DNA from 4 places in the Paenibacillus rhizoplanae genome. Region 2 is predicted to be linked to each of the others. Evidence: riboswitches for the same ligand, from Rfam matches in the RefSeq annotation. Region 2 holds a riboswitch; each other region holds the start of a gene.
What was found. A riboswitch is a leader RNA that binds a small molecule or an ion and turns the genes downstream of it on or off. The one in region 2 is predicted to bind thiamine pyrophosphate.
Positions count from the first base shown of each region.

Region 1: it holds a riboswitch for thiamine pyrophosphate, as region 2 does, so the genes downstream of both, thiC (phosphomethylpyrimidine synthase ThiC) here and ACFSX3_RS11195 (ABC transporter ATP-binding protein) in region 2, are expected to answer to the same signal.
Region 3: it holds a riboswitch for thiamine pyrophosphate, as region 2 does, so the genes downstream of both, ACFSX3_RS17355 (ABC transporter substrate-binding protein) here and ACFSX3_RS11195 (ABC transporter ATP-binding protein) in region 2, are expected to answer to the same signal.
Region 4: it holds a riboswitch for thiamine pyrophosphate, as region 2 does, so the genes downstream of both, ACFSX3_RS31495 (thiamine phosphate synthase) here and ACFSX3_RS11195 (ABC transporter ATP-binding protein) in region 2, are expected to answer to the same signal.

Region 1 covers NZ_JBHUKY010000041.1:20,267-24,526, forward strand. The annotation lists gene ACFSX3_RS22265 (DUF438 domain-containing protein) at 1-309, opposite strand, end outside; gene ACFSX3_RS22270 (DUF1858 domain-containing protein) at 324-551, opposite strand; gene thiC (phosphomethylpyrimidine synthase ThiC) at 719-2,413, opposite strand; TPP riboswitch at 2,565-2,671, opposite strand; gene trxB (thioredoxin-disulfide reductase) at 2,721-3,674, opposite strand; gene ACFSX3_RS22285 (tetratricopeptide repeat protein) at 3,720-4,260, opposite strand, start outside.
Region 2 covers NZ_JBHUKY010000021.1:209,136-213,395, reverse strand. The annotation lists gene ACFSX3_RS11205 (DHA2 family efflux MFS transporter permease subunit) at 1-481, opposite strand, end outside; gene ACFSX3_RS11200 (TetR/AcrR family transcriptional regulator) at 632-1,288, shown strand; TPP riboswitch at 1,355-1,457, shown strand; gene ACFSX3_RS11195 (ABC transporter ATP-binding protein) at 1,588-2,358, shown strand; gene ACFSX3_RS11190 (ABC transporter permease) at 2,339-3,115, shown strand; gene ACFSX3_RS11185 (ABC transporter substrate-binding protein) at 3,112-4,191, shown strand; gene thiM (hydroxyethylthiazole kinase) at 4,210-4,260, shown strand, end outside.
Region 3 covers NZ_JBHUKY010000030.1:26,372-30,631, reverse strand. The annotation lists gene ACFSX3_RS17370 (ABC transporter ATP-binding protein) at 1-468, opposite strand, end outside; gene ACFSX3_RS17365 (ABC transporter permease) at 549-1,310, opposite strand; gene ACFSX3_RS17360 (thiamine-binding protein) at 1,307-1,600, opposite strand; gene ACFSX3_RS17355 (ABC transporter substrate-binding protein) at 1,653-2,726, opposite strand; TPP riboswitch at 2,876-2,986, opposite strand; gene ACFSX3_RS17350 (hypothetical protein) at 3,059-4,260, opposite strand, start outside.
Region 4 covers NZ_JBHUKY010000102.1:26,525-30,784, reverse strand. The annotation lists gene ACFSX3_RS31510 (hypothetical protein) at 1-196, opposite strand, end outside; gene ACFSX3_RS31505 (SDR family oxidoreductase) at 489-1,361, shown strand; gene ACFSX3_RS31500 (hypothetical protein) at 1,514-2,050, shown strand; TPP riboswitch at 2,106-2,208, shown strand; gene ACFSX3_RS31495 (thiamine phosphate synthase) at 2,336-3,007, shown strand; gene thiS (sulfur carrier protein ThiS) at 2,998-3,201, shown strand; gene ACFSX3_RS31485 (thiazole synthase) at 3,286-4,050, shown strand; gene thiH (2-iminoacetate synthase ThiH) at 4,079-4,260, shown strand, end outside.

The sequences.
Region 1 (4,260 bases), on a different contig from region 2:
GGGATGACCGGGCTGCTCCTCGGGCTTAGAAGAACGGTGAATCTGTTCAATCGAGCCCTTGAAGATTGCCGTATGCACGGAGCAGAGGCGCTGTACTTCCTCTACCGGAATGCCTTCCTCGGTCATCAGGGAGTGCTCCATGGCGGAGATTTCCTCCACCGTAACATCGCCTACCGCTTCTTCAAAACGCGCCTTAACCTCCTCCACGCTTTTGCCCGCATGCAGCTCCTTGATGATCTCTCTCAGCATAGCCTGGCGGCGTGTCTGTTCCTGCACATCGACCTCGCGGTTATTAATCAGTTCGCTCATCGTAATCTCTCCTTCTATTCTATAATCTCGAAACCATGCTGCTGAAAGGCCAGCCGAACGGTTTCCAGCTCTATTTTCTTTAATTTCATTCCTTTGGACAGGGTCATGAATCGTCCTGCAGTCTGCAGCATTCCAGGCTTCGTAATATCACGAAAACCCAGTTCCACCATGATCTCAACAATTTCCGGGTGCCTGCTTACCAGCTCAAAGACCGATTCATCCAGCTTCAACGCTTTGCTCATCCTTTTGCACACCTCACTAATGAGAATTCTTCTCAACACCAGCTTAGCATAGGGTACAGAGGTGAATTGTGATTGTAATCACTAACTACAAAAAGACTATCCCCGCCAGCCTTTCAGCTCGGGAGATAGTCTGAGAATGTTACGATTCCGCTGTATTAGCAGCTATGTTAGAGCGATTTGCTCCATCTATGGGAATTACGGATATCATGCGAAATCCGCATGCTGCAGAATTTAGGGCCGCACATCGAGCAGAAATGCGCCTGCTTTGCCCCCTCCGCAGGCAGGGTCTCATCATGATACGCCTGCGCCCTTTCCGGGTCCAGGGAGAGATGAAACTGGTCGCGCCAGCGGAACTCGAACCGCGCCTTGGACAGCGCGTTGTCCCGGTCCTGCGCACCCGGATGTCCCTTGGCGAGGTCTGCGGCATGTGCAGCAATTTTGTAGGTAATGACTCCTTCGCGCACATCATTCTTGTCAGGCAGGCCTAAATGCTCCTTAGGTGTAACGTAACACAGCATTGCCGTTCCAAGCCCCCCGATTATCGCTGCCCCGATGGCCGACGTGATGTGATCATAGCCGGGTGCAATATCCGTAGTTAGCGGACCGAGGGTGTAGAAAGGGGCTTCGTGGCAAATCTCAAGCTGCTTGTCCATATTCTCCTTGATCTTGTGCATTGGCACATGGCCCGGACCTTCGACCATAACCTGAACATCGTGCTTCCAGGCAAGCGCCGTCAGCTCTCCCAGCGTCTCCAGCTCGGCGAACTGAGCTTCGTCATTGGCATCAGCGATAGAACCGGGACGCAGGCCATCTCCCAGCGAGAAGGCCACATCATACGTCTTCATAATCTCACATATGTCTTCGAAGTGTGTGTACAGGAAGTTCTCCTGCTGATGGGCCAGGCACCAGGCGGCCATAATCGATCCGCCCCGGGACACGATGCCGGTCATTCTCCGGGCAGTCAGCGGAATATAGCGGCGCAGCACTCCGGCATGAATGGTGAAGTAATCCACCCCCTGCTCCGCCTGCTCAATCAGCGTGTCACGGTAGAGCTCCCAGGTTAAGTCCTCGGCTATGCCGTTCACCTTCTCCAGCGCCTGGTATAAGGGCACTGTACCGACCGGCACAGGAGAATTGCGGATAATCCACTCCCGGGTGGTATGGATCTTGGAGCCGGTGGAGAGATCCATGAGGGTATCAGCCCCCCAGCGGGTCGCCCACCGCATCTTCTCCACCTCCTCTTCTATAGAAGAAGTGACCGCAGAATTTCCGATATTTGCATTGATCTTCACCAGGAAGTTACGGCCGATAATCATCGGCTCACTCTCCGGGTGATTTATATTGGCCGGAATAATCGCGCGGCCCGAGGCAACCTCATCCCTTACGAACTCCGGCCGGGTATTCTCGCGGATCGCAATATACTCCATTTCCGGTGTTATAATTCCTTGCCTTGCATAATGCAGCTGAGTCACATTACCGCCTGTATAGGCCCGCCGGGGATTCCGGCTCAGTCCTGAACAAGCTTCTGCCAAGGCCCCCTCCCTGCGGATTCCGTTATCCTCCGGCCGGACGGCTCTTCCGGTGTATTCCTCCGAATCGCCACGCTCCGCGATCCAGCTTGAACGGTGCGGCGGCAGCCCCCTCCGAATGTCGGTCTCCTCTGCTGCATCCGTGTACATGCCGCTTGTGTCATAGACACGCAGCGGAGCATTCTCCTCTTCCCCGGCAACGCCTTCGGTTCTGCTGAGGCTGATCTCACGCATCGGAACCCGGATATCCGGGCGTGAGCCCTCCACATACACTTTACGGCTTGCCGGGAATCCGGAAAGATCCACCTCTTCGTTTTTGACCATTCCTGCCATTTCAATCTCCTCCTCTTCGCTCTGTACACCCATCAGATAAGAGGTCACGCAGCAGATTGAGCCGCAGAATCTATAGATTCTTGCAAATCAAAAAGCCGCTCCACCTGGAGCGGCTTTATTAAAGGAACAGCCAAATAAGACTGTATTCAAAAAAGGTCCGACTCCACTTTCCTACGCTGGTATGATCCAGATCAGGTTCAAGGGTCCGGGAATTCAATTTTCCCGTCTCAGCCTATTCAGGCTCCCCTAGTGGGTATCTTATCTAATTAAATACATTTTAACTGTGTGGGTAATTCTTGTAAACCCGTTATTTGTCCAGCGATTCGCTCCAGTCGTGCACCATCGTGCCTTCCAGGAACTTCTCAGCATCCATGGCGGCCATACAGCCGGTTCCCGCTGCCGATATCGCTTGACGGTAACGTGTATCCTGCACATCGCCGCAGGCAAATACACCGGGGATGTTGGTCTCGGTGGTACCCGGATTGACCACGATATAACCATTGGCATCCGTGTTGATCTGCCCGCCCAAGAAGGCTGTATTCGGTGTGTGTCCAATCGCTACGAACACGCCGTCTGCCTCTACCAGCTCTGTCAGACCTGTCTCATTATTAAGCACCGTAAGGCCCTTCACTCCGGTCTCTCCTACCGTTACTTCAACCGGTGTGCGGTTCAAGGCCCAGGTGACCTTGCTGTTGTCACGCGCCCGGTCCTGCATAATCTTCGAGGCACGCAGCTCGGGACGGCGGTGAACCAGCGTTACGCTGGACGCAAAGCGGGTTAGGAAGCTGGCTTCCTCCATAGCGGAGTCCCCGCCGCCGACGACGACAATCTTTTTATTACGGAAAAAGAAGCCGTCACAGGTCGCACAGGTGCTGACCCCGCGTCCCACATTCTCCTGCTCGCCCGGGATACCCAGATATCTTGCAGAGGCCCCGGTTGAAATAATGACCGACTCCGCTTCCAATACACCCATTCCGTCCACTGTTACCTTGAACGGACGCTGTGAGAAGTCCACGGACTCCACCCAGCCATTCTTGAATTCAGCGCCGAAGCGTTCTGCCTGCTTGCGCATATTGTCCATCAGGTCCGGACCCAGAATCCCTTCGGGGAAGCCTGGAAAGTTCTCCACTTCTGTCGTCGTTGTCAGTTGTCCCCCCGGCTGCAAGCCTTCAATTACCAGCGGGCTCAGGTTCGCACGCGCCAGATAAATCGCGGCAGTCAGCCCGGCCGGGCCTGTTCCGATTACAATCGTTTTGTACATTACATTGGCCTCCTTACAAGTAGGTTTGTCTTACAGCAGCAATGCTTAAATACGGGTGGTGGACGGCGATAAGCCGCCGGTTCCGGGCAGCATCGCCCGTATATCACATTCGCTGTCAATCCGCCGTGCATAACGGCTTACCATCGAGACCGACACTCCATAACGCTGGGCAGCCTCACGGAACGTAACCGGCTGTCCATGCAGCCGGGCCGTCAGATACTCCAGTGCAGCGCACCAGCCGCCGTCATTGCGGAACAGCGGTACATCCGGGTACAGGCTGCCGATGAACTGCTTCCAGATATGCTCCGCATCCTTCTTCTGGACCGCATCATACCTGCGGTCCATCATGGCCGCTGCATGATCCATAATCCGCTGCCAGTCTTCTCTCCATTCCGGCAGCGTCCCCTTGGAGGCGGGAGCAGCCGCAGGCTCCTGCTCTTCGCCGAGCGAGCTGACAGCTTCATTCAGGTTCTCTCCGATCAGCCGCTGAAGGCTGAACAATGCCGCCTCCTGCAGCCGGTCCTCCTGGAGCGGCTCTTGCTCCAGCACTTCGCGCAGCACCTCGGACATGTCCTCATCCTCAATC
Region 2 (4,260 bases):
ATACCGGACCAATAGCCGGTGCGAACAGGACGGGAATGCCCATAATGCCCATGACAACGCCAACTTTGCTTTTGGGAGCCAGTCTGTACACATAGGCCATCCCGACAGGGAGCACACAGCCGCCGCCCAGTCCCTGAATGACCCGGAAAACAATCAGCCATTCGGCGCTGCTTGGTGTAGCGCACAGAATCGAGCCTATCGTGAACACAATTACCGCCGTCAGGAATACCGTCTTGGCTCCGAACCGGTCTGACAGCCAGCCTGACAGCGGAATAACGGAAGCCTGAGCCAGCATATATCCGGTAACTACCCACTGCAGCGTATGCAGATCCGTCTTGAAATCAACCACCAGCCTGGACAAGGCTACATTCATCGCCGTACTGTCCAGCACAACCATAAATACTCCTGCAATAATGGCCAGCAAGGGAACCAGAATACTGGACAGCCGGAAATCGGCTTCCTGCTTCAAGGTCTGATCCATATCTCTTCTCCTCCTCAGCTGTCCGCGTTCTACATTGACCTGCGGGCAGATTGTTCTATATAATGAGTGAACGGACAACTGTCCGTAAGTGCAATTCATAGTCTACGGACAATTGTCCGTTGTGTCAATTCTTTTCTGAAAGGGGTTCTCATGAAAAAGCCAGACACCGATGCTGCACGGTTCCCGCCGTCAGCTCCGCAACCCATAGCCTCCGCTCCGCCCGAGTCCGCCGATCCTTATGTACAGCGGATTCTTGAAGCTGCCCGCCAGTTGTTCACCGAGAGCGGACTTGAGGCGGTCAGCATGTACAGCATTGCCAAGCGGGCAGGCATAGGGCAAGGCTCCCTGTACCGCCGTTTCACGGACAAGGGTGAGATCTGTTCTGCACTGCTGAAGGGCAGCGCAGATCAATTCCTGTCCGGGCTGGAGCAGCAGGTCGCTGCCAGTGCCGGTGAAGCCCCGGCTCTTGCTCAGCTGCAGAGCAGCATTGAGCAGATTGCCGATTTCATTGAGCAGTATGCCGAGCTGCTGAATATGATCAAAGCCGAGTTCACCGGCAAGAAGCAGCTGACTCAGTTTGAGCATCCTTTTTTCCAGCGGCTGGGGGTGATGATGACAGAGCTGCTGCAGCGCGCCGCGGCGGGCGGTGAGCTGATTGACATCGATCCGGCCTTTGCGGCCACAGCCTTAATCTCTGTCCTCAGTCCCGATCTGTACCTGTATGAGCAGAAGCGGCACCACGCCTCCAAGCTGGACATCTCCAGGGGCATCGTCACTTTGTTCGTGACCGGTCTGGCTAAGCGCTGACCGCCTGCTCTTTACAAGAGGGAGATTTGTGGTATATTAAGTAGCAATTACGAATTCAATAGCAACATTATTCACTAGGGGAGTCGGCCGACTGAGACGGAGCTTAAGCTTCGGACCCTTTGAACCTGATCTGGATCATACCAGCGGAGGGAAGTGGAGCAGAATGTAACAGTGGTACCCGTCACAGGGCCGCAGCTGACTGTACCTTCCGCCCCATTCATTGCCTCCGGGAATGAATGGGGCTTTTTTGTGCTCCGCGCAGTATGTATTTCAATCCGAGGAGGCTCGTACATAGTCTTATGATCAACATTAGCAATCTGTCCTATGCCTTCGGGACCGGTTCGTCCCGGACCCCCGTATTCTCAGGGCTATCCATGACTGTGCAGCGCGGCGAATTCATTTCTATTGTAGGCGGGAGCGGATGCGGCAAAAGCACTTTGTTCAAAATCATCGCCGGTCTGCTGGAGCCGGGCAGCGGCAGGATTACGCTGAACGGAGCCGAGTCCGCTACAGCAGCGAAGAGGCTGGGCAGTGTGGCCTACATGCCGCAGCAGGATCTCCTCCTGCCTTGGCGCACCGTATTGGACAATTGTCTGCTGCCCTGGGAGCTTAAGCGCAGCCGTCCCAAAGCAGCCGCTATTGCCGAGATCCGCACCCTGCTGCACCGTTTCGGCCTTGACGGAACTGAAGGGGCTTATCCGCAGGAGCTGTCCGGCGGGATGCGCCAGCGCGTGGCGGTCCTCCGCACCGTGGCGGCCGGGAATGACCTGCTGCTGCTCGATGAGCCGTTCGGGGCGCTCGATGCCATTACGAAGCGCTCGCTGCAGCGTTGGCTGCTGGAGTTATGGGCGGAGCTGGACAAGACGGTGCTGTTCATCACCCATGATCTGGAGGAGGCGCTCCTGCTCAGTGACAGAATCTATCTAATGACTGGCAGAGAGGGCAGCGGGATGCAGGAATTCTCAGCCGGTCTCCCCCGTCCGCGCCATCACAGTCTGAACTATCAACCGCAGTTCGCCGCCCTGCGCCAGGAATTGGAGCTGAAGCTATATGAGAACCGCCGCTCCTAGAAGATTGCTCCAGCATTACGGTCCGGCGGCCCTGCTCGCCCTGCTGACGCTTGCGGTCTGGGAGACTGTAGCACGGCTGGGCCTGGTTCCTCCCTTCATCCTTCCGGCTCCGTCCGCCATCTGCAAGGCCTTGCTGGAGGAACGCCGCTTGTTATTCGGGGTGCATTTGCCTGCTACCCTGCTTGAAGTACTCACAGGCTTCGCACTATCTGTGGTCTGCGGCAGTCTGCTGGGAATCGCCATGCACCTGTTCAGTCCGCTGGCCAAGGCGCTGTACCCGCTGCTGATTATCAGCCAGACGGTTCCGCTGATCGCCCTCTCTCCCCTGTTCATCATGTGGTTCGGCTACACCCTATGGAGCAAGGTCGCCGTTGTCTTCCTGACTGCTTTCTTCCCGGTAGTCATTGGTACCTATGACGGGTTGTCCAAAAACACGGATGCCTACCGGGACCTGCTGCTGACGTACGGCGCGAACCGCTGGCAGATTCTCGGAAAGGTGGGCGTTCCGCTGGCTTTGCCCTCTTTTTTCTCCGGACTGAAGCTGTCGGCTGTGTACTGTGTGATTGGTGCAACGATCGGGGAATGGCTTGGGGGCAGCCAGGGGCTGGGCTATTTCAGCCGTAGAATGGCCGGGAATCTGCAGAGCGCCAAGATGTTCGCCGCTGTTGTCTTGTTATCCGTACTCGGTATTCTGCTGTTTCTGGCAGTCGCCGCGCTGGAGAAGATTATTCTGAAGAAAAGAGGACGTTATTCATGACTACTATCCGCTATACCCGTTATCTGCATCATGCAATTTCAAGACCAGCCATGCTGCTGTCCGCTCTGCTACTCTGTATGCTGCCTATCCTGGCAGGCTGCACCAATACGAATAGTCCGGCGGCCTCCGGCTCCCCGGCTGGTACTACCGCAACCTCTGAGGCTGGGACTAAGAGTGCCGCCCAAAAGCTGACGATTATGCTCGACTGGTATCCCAATGCAGTCCACTCCTTTTTGTATGCGGCACAGGCTGAAGGTTATTTTGCTGAGGAAGGTCTGGAGGTTGAGATTCAGATGCCGGCCGATACCAATGATGCGCTGAAGCTTGTTGCTGCGGGGAAGGTGGATCTCGCACTCAGTTATCAGCCGCAGGTATTGATGGCACGGGGGGAGCAGATTCCGGTCAAGTCGATCGCTGCGCTGGTGCGCCACCCGCTGAATCATCTCATGGTAGCCGCAGACAGCGGCATTAACCGCCCGGGAGAGCTGTCTGGCAAGCAGGCCGGGTATTCCTCCGTCCCGTTATATGAAGCCATGCTGAACACGATGGTCAAGAGCGACGGCGGGGACCCATCCTCCCTCAAGCTGGTGGATGTCGGCTATGAGCTGATCCCTGCTCTCTCCACCGGACGGGTGGATGGCATTATGGGCGGGTTCATTAACCATGAGCAGCTGATTCTGGAGCAGCAAGATCATCCGGTGCGCTCCTTCAATCCCGTGGATTACGGGGTCCCGGATTATTATGAGCTGGTGCTGGTCGCCAGTGAGCAGGGACTGCAGGATTCACAGGGCTTTTATCACAAATTCGTGGAAGCCATACGACAAGGCCAGCAGTATGTAACCGGTCACCCGGATGAAGCGCTGAAGCTGCTGCTTGCTCATCAGGAGGACACCGCACCGCTGGATGAAGCGATTGAACAGCGCAGTCTGGAGATCCTGCTGCCTCTGATGGATGCCGGTTCCCAGCCCTTCGGCTATCAGGACAGCGCTTCATGGGAGAAGGTGAACCAGTGGCTGAGCAAGAACGGCCTGCTGGCTGCGAAAGTGGATGTTAAGAATGCTTTTATTAATTTTTAAATTATACCTACAGGAGGAATTCATATGTCTTATCTGTCCAAAGTACGCCAAGCGAACCCGCTGGTGCAT
Region 3 (4,260 bases), on a different contig from region 2:
CATGCCGCCGGACAGCATGTGCGGGTAGGCCCGCTCGAAGCCGCCGAGGCCGATCTTCGCCAGCCAGTGGCGCGCAGCCTCGCGGGCCTCCCGCTGCGGGGCGCCTTGCAGCTCGCCGCCAAGCAGGACGTTATCCAGTGTGCTGCGCCACGGAAACAGCGCGGGCTGCTGCGGCATATAGCTGATCTTACCGCGCTGCCCGGTCACCGGGATGCCGTTCATGCGTACGGTTCCAGTATCGGGCAGCGTAAGGCCGCCGATAATATGGAACAGCGTGCTTTTGCCGCAGCCGGACGGGCCGACAATGGAGACGAATTCCTGCGGCTCCACGGTCAGGGACACCTGATTCAGCACCTGCGTCTCCCGGCGGCGGTGCGTGAATGACTTGGAGATGCCGCTGACTTCAAGCGCAGGCGGCACACTGCTTGTACCCAGGCGTCCGTCTCCGTCCGCCTTATCCAGTTCAATCCTCGTAAGCTCAGACACTTGGCTTAGCCTCCTTCAGTTAATTATTGCTGCTTCCGTTTTGGATTATCCTCTCGTGCTTCTTAAGCTTCCTTGCGCGGCTTCCAGCGCACCAGCCATCTCTCCAGCAGGGCAATGAGTGCGAATAATACGAGACTTAGCAGCACGATAATGGCGATAGCTACGAACATCCGGTCCGCACGGTAAGAGGCCTTTTGCAGCAGCAAATAGTAGCCGATGCCCTTGTCAGCGCCGATCCATTCGGCCACCACCGCGCCCATAACGGCATAGGTGGCGGAGATTTTGAGGCCCGAGAACAGAGAGGGCAGCGAGCCGGGAAGCTCCAGCTTGGTGAAGATCTGCCACTTGCCCGCACCGGCCATCTTCATATAATTCATCATCACCCGGTCGCTTTGGGCCAGCCCGCCCATGGCTGCAACAGCTACGGGGAAGAAGCAGACGAGGGTGATCAGGATGATTTTGGGCAGCAGGCCGAAGCCGAACCAGATAATCAGCAGCGGGGCCAGCGCAAGGGAGGGCACATTCTGGCTGAGGATCAGCAGCGGATAGAACGCTCTCTTGAGCCAGGGCAGCAGATGCAGCAGCAGGGCGGTGAAGAGGCCGATGCCCGTGCCGACCGGGAAGCCGATCAGGGTCAGCCGCAGCGTAGCAGCGGTGTGCTCCCAGATCCCGGAGGCGTTGTTCTTCGACTCACGCGCGATATCCGTGGGACTCGGCAGCTGGTAAGCCGGGATGTCGAACAGCATGACCGATAGCTGCCATATCCCGACAAAAAAGAGGACCGCCACAAAGGGCGGCCACACTAGCTTCCAGGTGCTTCTCACGGCCGGTATTTCTCCGTCAGCTTATCCATGCTGATGCCGCCCGGATTATGGGCGATCTTGATCTGTGAGATTACACTAGGACTGCCGGAAGCGATCAGCGCCTCATGCATGTCACGCACAATATCCAGCAGCTCGGACAGCTCGCCTTCCATCGTGGTCTCCAGCGGATTCACCTGATGCTTCACGCCTGACTTCTGAATGACCTCTATAGCCTTGTCCACGTAAGGGATAGAATCCTCGTTGTTCGGTGTCTTGGGAATTACCTGAATGCTGAGCAATGTATTAGCCATGATGAATCCTTCCTCTCCAAGTTAAGTATAAGATTCCCGCCATGCGGGTTCATTATGATTCCGGCAAAAATTCATTCGTAAACGTACTCTCCGCATCCAGCGGCTTATCCAGCAGCTTCAGGCCGTACATCCAGTCGGCGTAATTCTTCCAGATCTCAAGCTTCTGCTCACCCCAGCGCGGGGCGTCGTCCTTGTATTTTGGGCTAAGCCATTTCTGGCTGGCCAGCACCAGCTTGGGGTCCAGATCAGGTACAGCATCGGACAAGACCGTCGCGGCTTCTTCCGGGTGGTCGATGGCGTACTGATAGCCTTTTGACGTAGCCTTCAGGAATGCCTTCACCACTTCAGGATGCTCGGCAATCTCCTTCTCGCTGGTCGTCAGCACCGGGGTGTAGTAATCCAGCTGCGGAGCGTAATCCTTCAGATACAGCATATCCAGCGGCTCCCCGCGCAGCTCGGCTTCCACGCCAGTCCATGCATAGAAGATCCAGGCGAAGTCAATATCCCGCTTCACGGCTGTGAAAAAGTCCGCTTCGCCGATATTTACCAGCTTCACCTTGGAGACATCCCCGCCTTCGGGGTCCATGATGGCTTTCATGGCAGCCTGCTCCGCAGGGGAGCCCCAGCCTCCGTACGTTTTACCTTCAAAATCCTTCGGCGTCTTAATATTGCGGTCCTTCGGAGCCGCGAAGCCGGAGGTGTTATGCTGAATGATTGCAGCAATTGATACCAGCGGCACATCCTGCAGACGAGCCAGGGTCAGCGCCTCTTGGGCACTGATGCCGAATTGGGCTTCACCGGAAGTGACCATCGTGTCGGACCCGGCAGCACCAGGCTGTACAATCTGAACGTCAAGACCTTCCTCCGCGTAATAGCCAAGCTCCTTAGCTGCATACAGGCCGGTATGATTCGTGTTCGGCGTCCAGTCCAGGGCAATCTTGACCGGCGTCAGCGCCTTAGGTGCATCCGTGGGTGCGGCTGCGGATGCATCAGGCGCAGCCGTGCTGTTCCCGGCAGCAGGTGCGCTGGCTCCTGCATTGCCGCTGTTGTTCCCGCCGCCACATCCCGCTACGGTGAGCAGCAGCATGGAGCTGAGCAGTAGTGTGACTGTTTTTTTGACTCCCATTTCTCTTTCTCTCTCCTTCCAGCAACCCCTGGTCTTCAGAGCTTACAGAAACCTTATTCCTGTACATCCTTAGAATCAAAAAAGCGTCCCGAAGATCGGGACGCCAGTGACTTGCGTGAGGGGACTTCAGCTTCAGTACCGCTTAAGGCACTGTGCCGAATGAAGATTCCTACGCTGGCATTATCCAGATCAGGTATAAGGGTCAGTATCTTGTGGGATACAATCTCAGCCGGCCAATTCCAGCACCCCTGGTTCTATAAAGTTCACGGGTATTGCTATGTTCTTACGGTGTATTATAGACGGCAGCTTCGCGGTTGTCCAGAGCCGTCTGTTCAATCCTTATCATAGTACCGCCTTTTGCGGCGGCTGCGGATTCCATTCCGCGCCTCCCGCAGTGTTAAGCCGATACTGACCGCGATCCCCGAAAAGGTCAGGAACAGAGCCAGGTACTCGAACACGGAGTACTCCAGCATTTTGCTCCAGTCGATGTTCCCTTTCAGATCCTCAATGACCTGGTTCATGCCGTAGATACCGCTGATTACCGTAAATACAGTCAGGACCATCAGCAGGGTATCCCGGCGTTTGGCCTGGAATTTGTCCTGATACTGAAACAGGTCATTCAGGGTCATCTTCACTTCATCGAACAGGGCATCATTGCCGTAGACCTTGCGCAGTTGGAAAAAAATCTCCCGCCCCTGCGACTGCGAGATCAGCTCCAGAAAATAGAATTTGGCGGAAAATTTATTGATCAGAAAGATCAGATTCTCGATCTCGTCGTAATCGTGGTTGATGCGCAGCCGGGAATGCAGATTGGCGAGCTTCAGCAGCACGATTTTATGAAAAATACTCAGCAGCAGTCCATAATAATACTCTCCGTACATCTGGTTGACCAGCTCCGTGGCAATATCGGGCTTCGCCCGGCTCAGGCAGCAGAAGGTCTGCTCGTTCGTCATATAATAGGTGTCCGGCCCCCAGCGGCTATAGCAATGCTCCCGGGTGTACTGCTCGATATACTCAGGATCACTCGCACTGGTAAAAGGCTTACCGTCTATAGTCAGCCCATCCAGCTGGGAGGCGCGGTAGCGCAGCTCTACACTGATCTCATCCAGCTCTTCCTCACGGTTGAAGCCATAGAAGGCCTGCACCAGCATCCGTTCATCCACGAAAAAAGGCAGGGTCTCGAAATAAGCGCCATCAATCTCCGCAGGGTCGAGAAACGGCTCCAGACCGGAGACGAGATTCTTGAACACGAAATCCTCCACCCGGCCGAAGGACTTCTCCTGGCAATGGATAAAGGCATGTTTATCCTGATAACACACATCCTCCAGTGTTCGGAACCGGTCAGCGAATTCCAGCACAGTGCTGAAGGGAAGGTTTTTCTCCTCGATTGCCACTCTTATGGTCAGAAAGCCCAGCTCAAATGGGCAGAGGAACACATCGGTGGACAGAATCCGGAAATTCACAGACTCGAAGAGCATTTCCAGCCGGCACGGCAGATCGTTTACCCGGGAAAAGCGGCGGAAGGAATCGCTGT
Region 4 (4,260 bases), on a different contig from region 2:
CCGGCAAAATGACCATACCCTCAAGGTCGATCACTGTTGTGGCGGAGTCATACCCGGTTCTCCCGTTAATGTCACTATGCTGTGCTATGGTGCCGAAGCGGCCATTAACAATCTCAATGCTTACATGATGCAGCGGCGGCTGTCCGGTTCCATCGATTACAGTTCCGTTCGTCAGCAAGATGCGCTCATTTCCCATGATAGAAGCGTCCCCTCAGTTAAGGTAGTTGTCGTTCCTCACAAAGTATAGGACATTCCTCTTAGCGGATATAGATAATATTCTCTTTGGAAACGTTCCTTACTTACAGACTATCGTTCCGCTATGGGCGGCGGTCAAGGAAGATTTGTTGTTTGGCCAGCTCCAAAGTGTGGTAAGTAACATAACGTAAAGCGATTCAGACAAGCTGCCAGGATGCATAAACACCAGACCTTAAGCCATGCTAACAAGGATGAGTTCAACATTATTGTGAACTGCGAAAGGAGAATGGATTATGCCAGACACAAGTAAACAACCTATCAAAACCCTGCCTCCGCAGGTACAGGATCAGCAGCCCGGAATTGAAAGTGAGATGAATCCGCTTCCGGAGTTTGAGACATCGGCTTACAAGGCAGCAGACAAACTGCTGGGCAAGGCCGCACTCATTACGGGAGGCGACAGCGGGATCGGGCGTGCGGTTGCCGTTCATTTTGCCAAGGAGGGCGCAGATGTGGTGATCTCCTACTTGAACGAGCATGAGGATGCGGAAGAGACCAAGCGCCAGGTGGAGCAGGAGGGCAGAAAGTGTATTTTGATCGCCGGGGACATCGGGGACGAAGCCTTCTGTCAGGACCTGATTCATCAAACGGTTGAAGGACTTGGCAAGCTCGATATTCTGATCAACAATGCGGCGGAGCAGCATCCGCAGGACCATATTGAGGACATCACAGCGGAGCAGCTGGAGCGTACGTTCCGGACGAATATTTTCTCCATGTTCTATCTGACCAAGGCAGCTATGCCTCATCTTAAAAAAGGCGCTACGATCATTAACACCACCTCCATCACGGCGTATCGCGGCAGCCCGCAGCTGCTGGACTATTCGTCCACCAAGGGAGCGATTCTCAGCTTCACCCGTTCGCTGTCGATGAATCTGGCCGATAAGGGCATCCGCGTGAATGCGGTAGCGCCCGGACCGATCTGGACCCCGCTGATTCCGTCAACTTTTGACGCGAAGAAGGTCAGTGAGTTCGGCGGCACCCAGCCGATGAAGCGCCCGGGGCAGCCTGAAGAGCTGGCACCGGCTTATGTATACCTGGCCTCGGACGATTCCTCTTATGTGAGCGGACAGGTTATGCATGTGAACGGCGGCGAGGTCGTCAACGGATGATGGGTGCAGAATAAGATCTGGATGCAGATTCTTTATATAAATTCTATTATAAAAAAGCCTAACCGCTTGCCGGCAGGCTTTTTTTCTGCGCTTGTAACTATTACAATATATTTCCGTCTATTTAGATAATTTGATATGAAAAGGGGATTGGGATGCTTAGAAAAAAAGGATTCATTCTATCTGCAGCGGGGATTTTAGTTTTTCTGGTAGTGTTCATTTATTTGACTCCTTTTGCAGGGAGACTTGTGGAAAATACAAGATTGGAAGGAAATGCAAAAAGAATTGGGATTAGAATTACACAGGAATCGCCGCCGCTACCCCTTGTTACTTCCGGGAAAACCCAAATTCCGGTTACCCAAGGCAGCTATTGCTGGGGAAAATTAGGATGTGCGGATTATACAGGTGGACAATCCATGGTACAGGGGGTTACTCCCACTGTTATAGCCCCTGAGGGGAGGATCGATGTTGCTTATACTTATAAACCGGCACCCGGCGGGTTAACCGTTCAGCAATTTGTCGATGATAAAGAAGTACAAATTCCATTGAAGAACGGCTCTTTTAATGCTCCAAAAGAACAAGGTGTTTATTACTACGGCATATCAGCATTCTGGACAACCGAGGATGGTAAATTTTCAGAAGGGAGTTCATCTGTGGTTTTTGTAATTGAAGTAAAATCTACGAAAGAATAGCTCTAACAGGAATTATATGCTAATATACAACAAGCAAGACGAAACAATCGCATAGAACGATCACTAGGGGTGCCGCAAGGCTGAGACGGGCGTATCTGCTCGGACCCTTTGAACCTGATCTGGGTTATACCAGCGTAGGGAAGTGGAGAACGAATAATGCAGCGGGGGTATACGGCTAGTACCGGTATTCCTGCTTCTATTCCAGACTGCTTCCTTATGGGGGCGGTCTTTTTTGTGTTGTGGAGTGGTGTAGAGTGAGCTGGAACAGACGGGAGGAGAAGGGTATTGTACGAGATTCATGCGGTCTCGGACGGGCGGCTGATGCCTGAAGCGCTGGCCGAATGGGCAGTGGCGGTACATCCCATGGTGGATTATATTCATCTCCGGGAAAAAGCCATGTCCGCCCGCGAACTGCTGGCTGCGGCGCAGCAGATGCTTCAGGCCGGGGTTCCGCCTTCGAAGCTGGTCATTAATGACCGGATCGATCTTGCCCTGGCCGCCGGGGCAGGTGGTGTACAGTTAGCCTGGCATAGCCTTCCGCCAGCCGCAGTGCGCGGCTGTGCACCGGACCTGCGGATCGGCAGGTCCGTGCACTCCCGGGAAGAGGCGGCGGAGGCTGGAAGGCAGGGAGCGGACTTTTGCCTCTACGGGCATGTGTTCCCGACGGCCTGCAAGCCCGGACAGCAGGCACGCGGACTGGAGCAGCTGGCGGAGGCCGTCCGCTGGAGCCGCATACCGCTGATTGCGCTCGGAGGGATTACCCCGGGCAATGCCGGAACAGTGCTGGCCCAAGGGGCGGCTGGCATTGCTGTCATGTCGGGGATCTGCGGAGCCCCGGACCCGGTGGCAGCGGCCCGGGCATACAGGGCAGCGGTTCAGAGGGCGGCCGAGCTGGCTGAGACGCCGGATATGGATCAAGCACAGGGCACAGCAGGAGGTGAACAGACGTGGATGTGACCGTTAACGGGAAGAGTCAAAGGATCGAAGAGAGCTGCCGGACACTGGCGGATCTGCTGGCCCGGCCCGAGTGGGCCGGTAAGCTGGTGATTGTCGAGCTGAACGGTGAGCTTGCCCGTAGAGAGGCTTATGGAGAGACACTGCTCAGCGAGGGGGACCGGATGGAGCTGGTTCATTTTGTAGGCGGAGGTTAGGGATAGGCGGGCAGAGGAGAAGCGAACGAGCAGGCAGATTGGCAGTTTAGATGCAGGCGAAGAATTATCCCAGGAGGCGTTAAGATGAAAGATCCATTGACGATTGGCGGAGTGACTCTAACCAGCAGACTGTTCATTGGTACCGGAAAATACAGCCGTAACACCCTCATTCCCGAGGTCATTGTACGCTCAGGCTCACAGGTCATTACCGTTGCCCTGCGCCGGGTGGACCCGGAGAGCAAGGACAATATTGTCAGCCATATTCCTTCCCATATGACCTTGCTGCCCAATACCTCCGGTGCGCGCACCGCAGAGGAAGCAGTACGGATTGCCCGGCTGGCGAGATCGGCGGGGCTAGGCAACTGGGTGAAGATTGAGGTTATCAACGACCAGAAATATTTACTGCCGGATAATATGGAGACCATCCGGGCAACCGAGATCCTCGCAGCAGAAGGCTTCGTGGTGCTTCCGTATATGAGTCCTGATCTGTCCGCCGCTCTCCGGTTGAAGGCTGCGGGGGCGGCGGCCGTGATGCCGCTGGGAGCGCCAATCGGGTCCAACCGCGGACTGCAGACCAAGGAGCTGATCCGCATTCTGATCTCGGAAACGGATCTGCCGGTCATTGTGGATGCCGGAATCGGCAGACCCTCTGAGGCTGCTGAGGCGATGGAAATGGGAGCCGCAGCGGTGCTGCTTAATACAGCAATTGCCACCGCCAAAGATCCGCTGCTGATGGCAGAGGCCTTCCATGATGCGATATCCGCAGGGCGTAAGGCTTTTCTCGCCGGACTGGGGCCCGTGGAGGAGACGGCGGCAGCCTCTTCACCGTTGACCGGATTTTTAGCCTGACAGATGGAATTGGGAGGGGGAGAAGGGCATGAGCTTTTATGAGACGATGACCCGGCTGGAGCAGCTTCCTTACGGGATGCTGTGGAACCGGTATACGGCAGAGGATGTGAAGCGCGCGCTTCGTGCAGAGCAGGTGGATGAAGAGGGGCTGATGGCATTGCTGTCACCGGCAGCGGAGCCTTATCTGGAGGAGATGGCGCAGAAGGCGCA